DNA from 2 places in the Pseudarthrobacter defluvii genome. Region 2 is predicted to be linked to the other one. Evidence: riboswitches for the same ligand, from Rfam matches in the RefSeq annotation. Region 2 holds a riboswitch; the other holds the start of a gene.
The links. A riboswitch is a leader RNA that binds a small molecule or an ion and turns the genes downstream of it on or off. The one in region 2 is predicted to bind S-adenosylmethionine.

Region 1 (7,201 bases), 1.2 Mb from region 2:
TCAGGTGGCGGGTCGGGCCAGTTTGGCATGTCCGCGAGTAGTGGCTCCCACTCCAGATCCTCAGCTGCGCGCGCAACAGCCTCCATCGGCAGGATGCCCGCTGGCCAGTGGGTTGGTTCGGTGTCTGGGTGTTCGGGTTTGTAGTGGCGGCCGGTGGGTGAGGTCCAGCCGGGTGGTTCATTGGTGGTCGCCGGGTCCGGTGTCCACTGGCTGTGGTGTTTGAGCCGGTGGTGCTTGGGGCAGAGCTGCGCCAGGTTGCTGACATCAGTACTGCCGCCGTGTTGCCAGGCTTGGAGGTGGTCGGTTTCGTTGTCCGGAGTGCGGTTGGTGCAGCCGGGGAAGGTGCATTTGGCGTCGCATCCTGATCCAGCGTTTGATGGACTCGGTGAGCCGGTAGTTCTTCCGGCCGATCTCCAGTGGTGCGCCGTCCCTAGGGTCAACGAGGACCCGGTAGAACGAGTTCGCCCCGTCTGCGACGAGTTTGCGGGCCATGGAGGCCGGGATTGGTCCGAAGCCGTCCAGCATGGCGGGCTCGTCGGTGAGACCGAGGAGGGAGAAGACCGGAACCATGACCAGGACGTCGGCCCGCGGGGTGGGGACGTTGCCGGGTTCGCCCGCAGTTCCTGATCCGAGTAGTTGTGCTGCTGCGATGTCGGGGCGGAGTTGGGTGATGGTGCGTGGTTCGTGGGGGCCTTGGAGGCCGCGGGCGATGGCGGTGGTGCGGTTCCAGATGGCGCAGGCGGTGTCGCCGGGGAGGTGGAGCGAGATCCAGGCCATGCCGTCGCGGTCGGGGGTGTATTCCATCCGCCGGTCGGCACAACCTTTGGTGTGGCGTTTCTCGATGGATTCGGGGTGGTGGCGTTCCCGCCAGGCACGGACCTTGGCCCGGAACCGGGAGGGGACGAGTTCACCGGGTGCGGCTCCGCGGGCGGGGTGGGGTGCGTCGGGGTCGAAGAAGTGCGCCACCAGCCCGGCAGCACCGGCCGGGTCGAGGCCTTCGGTTTCGTCCGCCACGATTCTCGCGTGCTGCCACGACATGGCCCCGACGGCCAGGGCCTGGAACACGGGCGGCAGGGAGCAGACCTTCCGGGACTGTTCCAGGAACGCGCCGGCGGCGGCTGAACTCAGCGTCAGGACGCCGGCGATTTCCTCCACGGTGGACATTTCAGCGTAGGTGCGGTCCTGGAGGGAGGCATCGGGCGGAGTCATGGCCTGCTGAAACGCGACGGCCTCGGATGCATCCTGTGCCTGCCCGGCCGCGAGCTGGGCCGTGAGCCGGGACCGGAGATCCAGCCGTTCCAACCGGATCTCATACCGCCGCTGCAACACATCAACACCGGAACCAACAGCAAGGCCGGAGGCCAGGAAAGCATCCTCCCGCTCCAGCGCATCAAGGGCAGCAGCAAAGCCATGAATGCCCTGTCCTACCGCTGATGCGCTGCTGCTGATTTCCATATGAACATCATCTATCGAGGCACTGACATTCGTACCTGAGCCTGATCCTCGGCATGAGCCAGCCCGTGAACTGCCGCCGGACTTGCCGCTGTGCCGCTAAGCCCTACGCTGCCGATGGCGCTTCGGGCGCAAAAAGCCGCCATCCGCCGTCGTACGTTTTCTATGCGAAGGTTCCCTGCCGCAGCCAAAGCGCACGATGCCCAAAGGAGTATGTGTGGCGCAGAACTATTGCGGCCCAGCAAACGCGAGTGCCACTCAAATGAATTCGGCCGCCATGAGGTGGTGACGCCGTTGTCACCACCTCATGGCGGCCGAAGATTATCCGGGCATGGACCCGGCGCACCCATTTCCCGAAAGGGAAGAGGGCTGGAGCGTCAGAGAGTGACAGCCCCGTTGGCGGTTTCGAACGTGACCGACAGGATGCCGGGCGTTCCGTGCGGGGCGACCCACTCGACCGCAACATCCTCAAGCGGCTTTTCCACCGGCTCACCCAGCCACTCGGTGACCCGGGAGGCGGAGCCTGCGATGGTCAGGCAGCTCATCTTGAGGTTGCTCTGGTAGGCGTTGGAGGGGTGAAGTGAGGGATCACCCTCCCACTTGAGCATGTACGGGACCTGGGGATCGGCGATGAGGCCCAGGATGCCAATCTGCTTCCAGACCAGCTCGCGGCCGTCCGGGAACTTGCGGTTGCCGTTGACAGCGGAGCGGCCGAGGCGTTCCTCGAAGGGGGCGAGGTCGTCCACTTCGACGCACCAGCCCATCCAGCCGCCGCCTGCCGCGGATCGGGCCCTTACGGCCTGTCCAAACGGTGCCTTGTCCGATGCAGGGTGGTCCAGGACCTCCACAACCTCGAGGTACTTGTGACCGGCGAGCGGGATGATCATATTCCGGGTTCCGAACCGGGGGTGTACCCCGCCCTTCACTGCCTCAACGCCGAGGGCAGTTGCAATACGTTCGGTGGTGGCCGCGAGGCCGTCGTGTTCACAGGCGTAAGAGACGTGATCCATGCGCATGGCAACATCTTGGCACTTTGTGATGCGGCTCTCAGCTAAGGGTACCCTTACTGGATTTGCGCGCACTCAATGGCCATGGAAAGGCCGCCTAAAAGACCATGTTCGTCACAATCCTGTTCACGGCAACAACGCTGTTCCTAGACTTGGCGCAGGTCATGAGTGCCAGCGCCAAGCCCCGGCTCGCTGGCCGGCAACCCTCCATCCGCGGTGGGGTGCCCCGGGTGAAGACCTGGCTGTCCGGCAAGAACCGGAAGCAAGCGCGCCCGCACTGCCGGTGAGCATGCCGGGCCCATGTCAAAGGAGATTTGGATGTCCAACGGTTGGTCCTTCGAAACCCGCCAAATCCACGCCGGCCAGGAAGTGGACAGTGCAGCGGGAGCCCGTGCCCTGCCCATCTACCAGACCACGTCCTTCGTGTTCCCAACGGCCGAAAGCGCAGCAAACCGTTTCGCACTGTCCGAACTCGCGCCCATCTACACCCGCATCGGCAACCCGACGCAGGACGCAGTGGAACAGCGGATCGCCAGCCTCGAAGGTGGTTTGGCAGCGCTGCTGCTGAGTTCCGGCCAGGCCGCTGAAACGTTCGCGGTCCTGAACATCGCGGAGGCCGGCGACCACATCGTGGCCAGCCCCAGCCTCTACGGCGGAACCTATAACCTCTTCGCCCACACCCTGAAAAAGTTCGGCATCTCCGTCACGTTCGTGGAGGACCCCGACAACTTGGACCAGTGGCGCAACGCAGTCCAGCCCAACACCAAGCTCTTCTTCGGTGAAGTGGTCTCCAACCCCCGCCAGGACGTCCTGGACATCGAGGGCATCTCCGAAGTCGCCCACCAGGCCGGCGTGCCCCTCATCGTGGACAACACCCTCTCCACCCCGTACCTCATCCGCCCGCTGGAGTGGGGCGCGGACATCGTGATCCATTCCGCCACCAAGTACCTGGGCGGCCACGGCACAGCCATCGCCGGCGTGATCGTCGATTCCGGCAAGTTCGATTTCAGCAAGGACCCGGAACGGTTCCCAGGCTTCAACACCCCGGATCCCACCTACAACGGGCTGGTCTACGCCCGCGATCTGGGAGCCGATGGAGCGCTGGGGGCCAACTTCTCCTACATCCTCAAGGCGCGGGTCCAGCTCCTGCGCGACCTGGGCTCGGCGGTCTCGCCCTTCAACGCCTTCCTGATTTCCCAGGGCCTGGAGACTTTGAGCCTGCGGGTGGAGCGCCACGTTGCCAACGCCACGGAAGTGGCGCGCTGGCTTGAGGCAAGGCACGACGTCGAATCGGTCGCCTATGCCGGGCTGCCGTCCAGCCCCTGGTACGAGCGTGGCCGCAAGTACGGGCCCAAGGGGACGGGCGCCGTCGTCGCCTTCAACCTGGCCGGCGGAGCGGAGGCGGGCAAACGCTTCGTCGACGCCCTGGAGCTGCACTCCCATGTGGCCAACATCGGCGACGTGCGCTCCCTGGTCATCCACCCGGCGTCGACCACCCACAGCCAGCTCTCCCCGGAGCAGCAGGCTGTGGCCGGGGTGCACCCGGGACTCGTCAGGCTTTCCGTGGGGCTGGAACACATCGACGACATCCTCGCCGACCTGGAAGCAGGCTTCAGGGCTGCGAAGAGCGCCTAGACGGGCAAAGTACGACGCCGGGCCTCCACTCGGGCGGTAAGGCGGGGCGGGCAGCAAGCCGGGAAGTCACAACCAGTCACACTCTTGGCCTGGACCGGGGAGTATTTCGTACACTCGATCCAGGTCATGAGTGCCAGTGACAGCCCCGGCTTGCTGGCCGGCAACCCTCCATTCGCGGTGGGGTGCCCCGGGTGAGGACCTGGCCTGCCGGTCAAATGACGGCGGGCAAGCGCGTAGAAGAGGTCTTGCCATGACGGTTACCGTCGCCCCAAAAACCATCCCCGAACACGGAATTGTCCGCTACGCCTCCATCGGGGGACTGGAACTCGAAGCCGGGGGATACCTCCCGGACGTCACCCTGGCCTACGAAACCTGGGGGACGCTCAACGCGGACGCCAGCAACGCCATCCTGATCGAGCATGCGCTGACCGGCAGCACGCACGTAACCCGTGGCGACACGGACGAAGAAGGCTGGTGGGAACAACTCGCGGGCCCCGGCGCCCCCGTGGACACCGACCGTTTCTTCGTGGTGTCCATCAACATTGTGGGCGGCTGCTACGGCTCCACAGGCCCCTCCTCTCCCGCCCCCGACGGATCGCCCTGGGGCTCCCGCTTCCCCCTGGTCACGCTGCGGGACAGCACCGAGGCGGAAGTCCGGCTCGCAGACCAGCTGGGAATCAAGAGCTGGTTCGCGGTCCTTGGCGGCTCCATGGGCGGCGCCCGCGCACTGGAATGGGCAGTGACGTACCCGGAAAGGGTGCAGCGCTGCGCCGTCATCGCCGTCGGGGCTGCCAGCACCGCAGAACAAATCGCCTTTGCCCAGGCCCAGACCCTGGCCATCCGGCAGGATCCAAACTTCAACGGCGGCGACTACTACGGCGGTCCCTGTCCTGAAGAGGGCCTGGCCCTTGCCCGGCGCATCGCCCACATCACCTACCGGTCCGCCGCCGAACTGGAAGGCCGCTTTGGCCGGTCAGCCCAGGCATCCGAGTCGCCCCTTCAGGGGGAAGTGCTCGCAGCCCGCGGCCGCTACCAGGTGGAAAGCTACCTGGACCACCAGGGCAACAAGCTCGTGAAGCGCTTTGACGCCAACAGCTACATCGCCCTGACCGAGGCACTGATGAGCCACGACGTCTGCCGGGGCCGGGGAACCCTGACCGAAGCGCTGGCCGCTGCTACTGCACGCTTCTTCGTGGCCGCCGTCGACTCCGACCGGCTCTACTTCCCGTCCCAGTCGCGGGAGCTGGCGCAGTCGCTGCCCGGCGACGTGGACGTCCACGTCATCCAGGCGCCCATCGGCCACGACGGGTTCCTCACCGAAATTGGGCAACTGGGGGCACAGCTGAGGAGCAGCTTCCTGGTCTAGGGGCATCCAGCAAACCGCCAGCAATGTGCATTAGTGCAGATGCCTTCTGCACTAATGGGCGTTGAGGTTGCACGGGCAGGCAGACCATACTCATCGAAGCCGGCTTTCGTGGTGTACATCACACGCGGCTGCCATCGACTGTCCCCGTGGTGTCGACGACGACGCCGAAGGAGTTCGCATGAGTACGGAACGCTCCGCCGCAAGGCTCACCGAAGAAACCGACGTCAAGGCATCAGGCCTGAAGAAAGTGGTGACCGCCTCCATGGCCGGCACCGTCGTGGAGTGGTACGAGTTCTTCCTCTACGCATCGGCCGCCACCCTGGTGTTCGGGAAGGCCTTCTTCCCCAACGCCGGGACCGAGCTGGACGGCATCATCGCCGCCTTCCTCACCTATGCCGTGGGTTTCGTGGCCCGTCCCATCGGCGGCATCGTGTTCGGCCACTTCGGCGACAAGTTCGGCCGCAAGCAGCTGCTGCAGCTGAGCATCGTGCTGGTGGGCGTCTCCACCTTCCTGATGGGCTGCCTGCCCACCTTCGCGCAGATCGGCTACTGGGCTCCGGCGCTGCTGGTCATCCTCCGGTTTGCGCAGGGCTTCGCTGTTGGCGGGGAATGGGGCGGCGCCGTCCTCCTCGTGGCAGAGCACAGCCCCAGCAAGTCACGCGGGTTCTGGGCCAGCTGGCCGCAGTCCGCCGTGCCGCTGGGCAACCTGCTGGCCACGGCCGTGCTGTTCGTCCTGTCCTCCACACTGACCCAGGACGCCTTCCTCGGATGGGGCTGGCGCGTTGCCTTCTGGCTGTCCGCGGTGATCGTCCTGATCGGCTACTACATTCGTACCAAGGTCAACGACGCGCCCATCTTCCTCGAGGCCCGCAAGGAAGTGGATGCCGGCCACAAGGGCTACGGCGTGGCCGAGGTCTTCCGCCGCTACCCGCGCGGCGTCTTCACCGCCATGGGCCTGCGCTTCGCGGAAAACATCCTGTACTACCTGGTGGTGACGTTCTCCATCACCTACCTCAAGACCGTGGTGCAGGCCGACACCACGCGCATCCTCCTCCTGTTGCTCCTGGCCCACGCCGTCCACTTCGCCGTGGTGCCCATGATCGGCAAGCTCTCGGACCGCTTTGGCCGCAAGCCCGTCTACATGGCCGGCGCCATTATGGGGGCCACATGGGGGTTCTTCGCGTTCCCGATGATGGATACGAAGAACGACTTCATCATCCTGGCCGCCATCATGATCGGCCTGGTGTTCCACGCCTTTATGTACGCCGGACAGCCTGCCATCATGGCGGAAATGTTCCCCACCCGGATGCGCTACTCAGGCGTCTCCCTGGGCTACCAGGTGACCTCGATCGTGGCCGGCTCCCTGGCCCCGATCATCGCCGCTTCACTTTTGGGCACCTACAAGTCCTCGGTTCCAGTGGCCGTCTACCTGCTCATCGCCTGCGCCATCACCGCCGTCGCGGTCTTCTTCCTGAAGGAGACCCGCGGCGTCTCACTCCACGACGTGGATGCCGCCGACGCCAAGGGCACCGCCGACCTGTTGGCCGCCGGCAGGAAGTAGGGATCCCATGAAAGCCGCCGTCCTGTACGCAACCGTCCCCGCCACTGGAAACGCCCCCGGTAAGAGCAGCTACGCCGATGCCCGGCCGCTGCTGGTGCAGGAGCTCGAGCAGCCGGAGCCCCGCGCCGGTGAGCTGGGGGTTGCCATCACCTATTCGAGCCTGTGCCATTCGGATCTCTC
Region 2 (7,201 bases):
GCTCCGGCAGCTGGGCGCCACTATTACCGAGGTGCCCGGGGACGGCGACTTTGGCCCTGACCTGGAGGTGCTCCCGCTGCCGGCAGCCGCCGGGGCGTCCGTCACCAGGATCGACTGCGGGCTGGCGGGCACGGTCATGCGGTTCGTTCCGCCGCTGGCGGCGCTCCGCAACGGAGCCAGCGTCTTCGACGGCGACCCGCACGCCCGGAAGCGTCCCATGGGGACCATCATCGAGGCCCTCAAGGCCCTGGGTGTGGCCGTCGCCTCCGAAGATGGCTCCGCGCCGTCGTCGCTCCCGTTCGTGGTGGAAGGCAAGGGCACTGTGCGGGGCGGCCATCTGGTGATCGACGCCAGCGCATCGTCCCAGTTCGTTTCCGCCCTCCTCCTGGTGGGGGCGAGGTTCGACGAGGGGCTGCACCTGGAGCACGTGGGGAAACCGGTGCCCAGCCTGGACCACATCAACATGACCGTGGCCGTCCTGCGCGGTGCGGGCGTGACCGTGGACAACTCCGTTCCCAATCATTGGGTGGTGGCGCCCGGGCCCATCCGTGCCTTCGACCAGCGGATCGAGCAGGACCTTTCCAACGCCGGGCCGTTCCTGGCGGCCGCACTGGCTTCGAAAGGTACGGTGCGGATACCCAACTGGCCCGCGGAGACCCAGCAGGTGGGAGACCTGTGGCGTGACATCCTCGCGAAAATGGGCGCACAGGTCACCCTGGCCGACGGCGTCCTGACCGTCACCGGCGGCCAGGAGATCAAGGGCGGCAACTTCGCCGACACCAGCGAACTCGCCCCCACTGTGGCAGCCCTGTGCGCGCTGGCCACCGGCCCGTCGCGGCTCACGGGGATCGCACACCTGCGCGGACACGAGACGGACAGGCTCGCGGCCCTGGTGGCGGAAATCAACCGGCTCGGCGGAGACGCAGAGGAAACCAGCGACGGCCTCGTGATCCGTCCCGCCCGGCTGCATGGCGGCGTCGTCCGCAGTTACGCCGACCACCGCATGGCCACTGCCGGCGCTATCCTGGGCCTGGCAGTGGAGGGCGTGCAGGTGGAGGACATCGCCACCACCGCCAAGACCATGCCCGATTTCCCCCAGCTGTGGGCAGGCATGCTGGCCCAGGACGCCGCTGCGGCATCCGGACCGGAGGAGCCCAGCGGTGGCGCGGCGCACTGACTCCTGGGACGAATCCGACGTCCGCATCCGGCCGAACAAGAAGGGTTCCAGGCCCCGCACCAAGGATCGGCCCAGCCACGACGACGCCGTGACGGGACGGATCATCACGGTGGACCGTGGCCGGTACACGGCAGTGGTGGGTGAGGACTCGAAGAACGAACGCGTGGTCATCGCGGCACGCGCCCGCGAACTTCGCCGCTCGCCGGTGGTTGCCGGCGACTTCGTCTCGCTTGTGGGGGACGTGTCGGGCGCGCCGGACACGCTGGCCCGCCTGGTGAAGATCCAGGACCGCAAAACGCTCCTGCGCCGCAGCGCCGACGACACGGACCCGATCGAACGTGCCGTAGTGGCCAACGCCGACCAGCTGGTGATCGTGGTGGCGGCGGCCAACCCCGAGCCGCGGACCGGGTTCATCGACCGTGCCCTGGTGGCCGCATACGACGCCGGCATCGATCCGATCCTGCTGGTCACCAAGGCCGACGTCAAGGACCCCGCGGAACTGTTGTCCAACTACACCCACCTGGATTTCCCGGTGATCATCAGCCGGACTGCTGACGCCCTGGCCTCGGGCATCGACGCGCGCTCCGACGACGGCCTTTCGGCCCGGCTGGACAGCGCCGCCGTGGCCGGGCTCCGCGCGCACCTGGACGGCAAGGTCACGGTCATGCTCGGACACTCAGGCGTGGGCAAATCCACCATGGTGAACGCGCTGACCGGGGCCGAGCGGGCCACCGGCGGAGTCAACGCGGTGACCGGCCGGGGCCGGCATACATCGTCGTCGGCCCTGGCGCTGCGCCTGGCGGACTCGCCGGCCGGCAGCTGGATCATTGATACTCCGGGTATCAGGTCCTTCGGCCTGGCCCACGTGGACCCTGACCGGATCCTGCGCTCCTTCCCGGACCTCTCCCCCGGCATCGAGAACTGCGAACGGGGCTGCAAGCACACGGCGACCGCAGTGGACTGCGGCCTTGACGACTGGGTGGCTGACGGACACGCAGGTCCCACCGGTCCCGCACGGCTCGCGTCGCTGCGGCGGCTGCTCGGCACGGATCCAAGGCTGGAAGCACAGGAAACCAAGGAGCTTGGCAGCGTCAACTGACGCGTTCTCCCCGGAAGAAGCGCGGGCAGACGGTAGTTTGGAACCATGATCCAACCCGCTTCGAGCTACAACGATGACCTGCGCCTGGCACATGTCCTGGCCGACTCCGTGGATGACCAGACCATGAGCCGCTTCAAGGCCCTGGATCTCCACGTTGAGACCAAGCCGGACCTGACGCCGGTCACCGATGCGGACAAGGCCGCCGAGGAAGCCATCCGCGGGCAACTCTCGCGTTCCCGCCCACGTGACGCGGTCCTGGGCGAGGAGTTCGGCAGCACGGGCCACGGTTCGCGGCGCTGGATCATCGACCCCATTGACGGGACCAAGAACTTTGTCCGCGGCGTTCCGGTCTGGGCCACGCTGATCGCCCTGGTGGATGAAGGCGAACCCGTGGTGGGGGTGGTCAGCGCACCGGCCCTGGGCAAGCGCTGGTGGGCGGCAAAGGGCATGGGCGCGTACATGGGCAGGTCCCTGGCGGCTGCCACCCGGCTCCGCGTCTCCAACGTCTCCAGCCTCGCCGATGCCTCCCTCTCCTACTCCAGCCTCACCGGTTGGAAGGAACGGGGGAACCTTGATGAGTTCCTGGGCCTCACCGAGGACGTATGGCGGACCCGGGCCTACGGCGACTTCTGGTCGTACTGCATGGTGGCCGAGGGCTCGGTGGACATCGCCTGCGAACCGGAGCTGAACCTCTATGACATGGCCGCCCTGGTGCCGATCGTGGTGGAGGCCGGGGGGCGTTTTACCTCCCTCGAAGGCGAGGACGGACCGTTCGGCGGGAACGCCCTGGCCACCAACTCCATCCTGCACTCAGAGGTCCTGCACCGGCTGAACCCTTACCTGGATGATTTGCTGTAACGGTTGACGTTCTCCCGGCAAAACGAATAAAGCGACGGCGGACACCTCCCAAAGGAGGTGTCCGCCGTCGTTTATTCGGACGAGCGTAACAAAGGGCTTAACAATTGCCGCGGGTTCAGCCTGGGCCGCCGCATGTCCTACGCTTTTATCCAGGTCACGAGTGCCAGCGCTAAACCCCGGTTTGCTGGCCGGCAACCCTCCATTCGCGGTGGGGTGCCCCGGGTGACGACCAGGCCGGTCCGGAGTGGATGCGGCAAGCGCGGATTCCACTATGCCGGAGTCCTGTAGTCAAGTGAGGTCTCTGTGACAACTGCCACCGTCTCCCCCCAGCCCGCCATCACCGAAGCCGCCGCTGCTGCTGAACTCCACGCCATTGCCGGCCGGCCCCTCGCGGCGGTCACCGGCGCGGAAATCCAGGCACCGCTGATCACCGGCGGGCACGTCCGGTACGCGAACCTCGACTGTGGCGCATCGGCCCCGGCGCTCTCCGTGGTATCCGCCTACCTCAACGAGATCCTGCCCTACTACGCCAGCGTCCACCGCGGGGCAGGCTACGCCTCCCAGATCAGCACCTCGGTCTACGAAAATGCACGCAGCATCGTCCGGGACTTCGTGGGCGGCCGGCCGGACGATTCGGTCATCTTCACCCGCAACACCACAGACTCGCTGAACCTCCTGGCAGGTTGCCTCCCCCTCACCGACGGCCGCCCCGACGGCGATGTGCTCTACCTGGACATCGAACACCATGCCAACCTGCTGCCTTGGCAGGGCGTACCGCACCGGAGCATCGTCGCCGCAGAGACGATCACCGGCACCCTTGACGCCGTCCGCGCGGAGCTGGAGCAGGGCGGGGTCAGCCTGCTGGCAGTCACCGGCGCTTCAAACGTCACCGGCGAGATCCTTCCCATCCGGGCCCTGGCCGCGCTGGCCCACCAGCACGGCGCACGGATCGTGGTGGATGCTGCCCAACTCGCACCGCACCGCCGGGTGGACATCAGCGCCGACGGCATCGACTACCTCGCGTTTTCCGGCCACAAGCTGTACGCACCGTTCGGCGCCGGCGTCCTGGTGGGACGCCCTGACTGGTTGGACGCGGGCGTCCCGCACCTTGCCGGCGGCGGCGCGGTGAAGGAAGCAAGGCTCGACGGCGTCAGCTGGGCCAGTGGCCCGGCCCGCCATGAGGGGGGCTCACCGAACGTCCTCGGAGCCGCAACCCTGGCCCGAGCCACGCAGGTCCTCGCCGGGCTGGACCAGGACCGGTGGCACGCCCACGAATCGGCCATCCGCTCCTTCCTGGTGGAGGGCCTGCAGGACATCGACGGGGTCACCGTCCACCAGATCTTCAAGGACAGCAACCCGGAAACGGACACCATCGGCGTGGTCAACTTCTCCGTGGAGGGCTATGACGCAGGACTGGTGGCCGCCTACCTCGCAGCCGAGCACGGCGTGGGGCTGCGCGATGGACGCTTCTGCGCCCATCCCCTGCTGAAGCGCCTGGGCCTGCCGTCAGGCTCGCTTAGGGCAAGCTTCGGCGTCGGCTCACGGCTGGAGGATGCCGAACGCCTCCTCGCGGGCATCCGAGCGCTGCGCAGCAAGGGCTTGGGCTGGGACTACGTAGTGGACGCAGGCCGGTGGGTGCCCGCCAACGACGCCCGCACCTACCCGCACTGGGCACCCAACACCCCGGGAACGGCCGGCGCAGCGCCCTGCATCGACGACTAGGCAGCCTGGCGGGAAGAAGGCTGCTTCCCCGACGGCTGGAGGTGGTCCCATGCGGTAAATTCGAGGGGCAATCACCGGCAACACACAGAAGGAGGCCACGCGTGGTTCGGGGTGGCCCCAGGCTTGATCACGGACGGCGCCGGGAGCTCGGGCAGAGCTTCCAGGATGGCGGCAGGCACTACCATCGCATCCGCCCGGGATACCCGGAAGAATCGGTCCGCTGGCTGGTGCCCACCGATGCCCATGACGCCCTGGACGTCGGTGCGGGTACCGGGAAATTCACCGCGTTGCTGCTGGACCTGGGACTGGACGTCACCGCCGTCGACCCCTCAGCGGACATGCTTGCCCAACTGAAGGCCCACTGCCCGGCCGCCAGGGCTGTGGTGGGCACCGCCGAGGCGACCGGCCTTCCCGCCGCGGCCTTCGACGTCGTCACCGTTGCCCAGGCCTGGCACTGGTGCGACCCGCTGGCCGCAAGCACCGAACTCGCGCGGGTACTGCGTCCGCATGGAACCCTGGGCCTGGTCTGGAACCAGCTGGACACCTCCGTGCCCTGGGTACACCGCCTTTCCCGGATCATGCACGCAGGTGACGTGTACCGGCCAGGCCACAAACCCGTGGTGGGGCCTGAGTTCCACGGGGTCGAAGGACACGTCAGCCACTGGCAGGACACGGTGACCACCACGGACCTGATGGAGCTCACCAAGTCGCGCAGCTACTACCTCCGGGCCGGCGAGGCCACGCGGGCGAAAGTCCTGGGAAACCTGGACTGGTACCTGCACGAGCATCTTGCGTACGCCCCTGACCAGCAGCTCGAACTCCCCTACCTCACATTGGCCTGGCGCGCCGTCAAGGCATGACCGGCGCAGCACACGCTGCCGCCGCTGCCCAACCGGTAGGCTTGGACCTGTGAAGACCAGCGCGCCCTCCTCCTCGATCGAGGATTACGTCAAGGTCATCTATTCGTTCACCGAATGGCAGGACAAACCCATCACGTCCTCGCAGCTGGCACAGCGGCTGGGAGTGGCCAATTCCTCGGTTTCCGAGATGGTCCGCAAGCTCAAGGACCAGGGCTTGGTGGACCACAAGCCATACAGCGCCGTCGCCCTCACCGAGTCCGGCTTGCGGCTGGCGCTGGCCATGGTCCGCCGCCACCGGCTGATCGAGACCTACCTTGTCCAGCGCCTCGGCTACAGCTGGGACGAAGTCCACGATGAAGCCGAACAGCTGGAGCACGCGGTCTCGGACACCTTCATTGAACGCGTCGCGGCCAAGCTCGGAGACCCGAAGCGGGATCCGCACGGCGACCCCATCCCCACTGCCGATGGCCAGGTGCTGATGCCGCGTGCCCACCTGCTCGCCGAACTGGACGAAGGCCACAGTGGCCGGATCACCCGGATCAGCGATGACAACCCCGAGCTGCTGCGGTACCTCGCCGCCCAGGACATCGATCTCGACGCTGACGTGGAAGTGGTGGGACGGCGCCCGTTCGGCGGCGCCCTGGTGGTGCGGATCGGCAGCTCCGACGCACCCCGGGACTACGACCTTGCCGATGAAATCGCCTCGGCACTGTGGGTCTCCAGCGACACTCCGCACGCCGGCTGCCTCCTGGACGGACCCTAACGCGGCGATGCCACCGGCTCCGCCTGGCGATTTGGCCGCCTCCCGTATGGTTGGAGGTGATGATCAGCAGACGCGACGCGGCAATAACCCTTGATGTTCCCCTTGAAATGGCACAGCGCCACGGCCTGCCCAAGTGGATGACGGAGGCCGAACTCCGCGCCATTCTGGACAATCCCCCGCCCTGGCTTGTGCAGTCGCGCGCCAACCGGACGGGAAAGCGGCCCGTTTGGGTGCACCTGGAATGCGCCGTCTGCGGCTATGAGGAAGCGGCGCGCCCCAAGAAGTGGTGGCCAGACTTTACGTATGTGGTGTGCGGACACCACCCGCCGTCGGAAATTCCGCCCGTCCGCGCCGGCTGCGTCCGCAGCGAGTACGACGGCGTGGGGACGCGTTTCGTGGGCATCGCGGACGTGGAAGCGCCCCCGGTTCGCCTATAGGTCACCGGGGTGCCTGCGCAAGGTGCCGGACCGCCGTCGAACCCTATGCCGTTCCTTTGGCTGTCATTTCCTCCGGAACAGGGGTCAGGTGCAGTTCGGCGCCGTCGCGCAGCACTGCCACGTCGAGCGGCTGGCCGATGGCGTCTGCAAACAAGAGCCGCTGCAGGCTCTCGGCATTGTTAACGGGGCGGCCCCCGGCCGTTACGATGATGTCCCCTGCGGACAGGCCCGCCGCATCTGCGGGTGAACCGGGCAGCACCTCTACGACGCGAAGGCCTTCGCGCA

Region 1: linked by a shared signal. The riboswitch ahead of metX (homoserine O-acetyltransferase MetX) and the one ahead of JCQ34_RS12030 (aminotransferase class V-fold PLP-dependent enzyme) in region 2 are both predicted to bind S-adenosylmethionine.

The regions. Positions count from the first base shown of each region.
Region 1 covers NZ_CP066362.1:1,399,691-1,406,891, forward strand. Annotated here, with positions in the region: partial or broken gene JCQ34_RS21105 (HNH endonuclease signature motif containing protein) at 1-275, opposite strand, end outside; gene JCQ34_RS06400 (DUF222 domain-containing protein) at 265-1,455, opposite strand; gene JCQ34_RS06405 (VOC family protein) at 1,830-2,468, opposite strand; SAM riboswitch class IV at 2,620-2,734, shown strand; gene JCQ34_RS06410 (bifunctional o-acetylhomoserine/o-acetylserine sulfhydrylase) at 2,778-4,094, shown strand; SAM riboswitch class IV at 4,217-4,332, shown strand; gene metX (homoserine O-acetyltransferase MetX) at 4,345-5,460, shown strand; gene JCQ34_RS06420 (MFS transporter) at 5,639-7,021, shown strand; gene JCQ34_RS06425 (zinc-binding dehydrogenase) at 7,029-7,201, shown strand, end outside.
Region 2 covers NZ_CP066362.1:2,600,140-2,607,340, forward strand. Annotated here, with positions in the region: gene aroA (3-phosphoshikimate 1-carboxyvinyltransferase) at 1-1,177, shown strand, start outside; gene rsgA (ribosome small subunit-dependent GTPase A) at 1,161-2,276, shown strand; gene hisN (histidinol-phosphatase) at 2,322-3,134, shown strand; SAM riboswitch class IV at 3,287-3,400, shown strand; gene JCQ34_RS12030 (aminotransferase class V-fold PLP-dependent enzyme) at 3,438-4,856, shown strand; gene JCQ34_RS12035 (class I SAM-dependent methyltransferase) at 4,958-5,716, shown strand; gene JCQ34_RS12040 (metal-dependent transcriptional regulator) at 5,766-6,479, shown strand; gene JCQ34_RS12045 (hypothetical protein) at 6,539-6,916, shown strand; gene JCQ34_RS12050 (S1C family serine protease) at 6,960-7,201, opposite strand, start outside.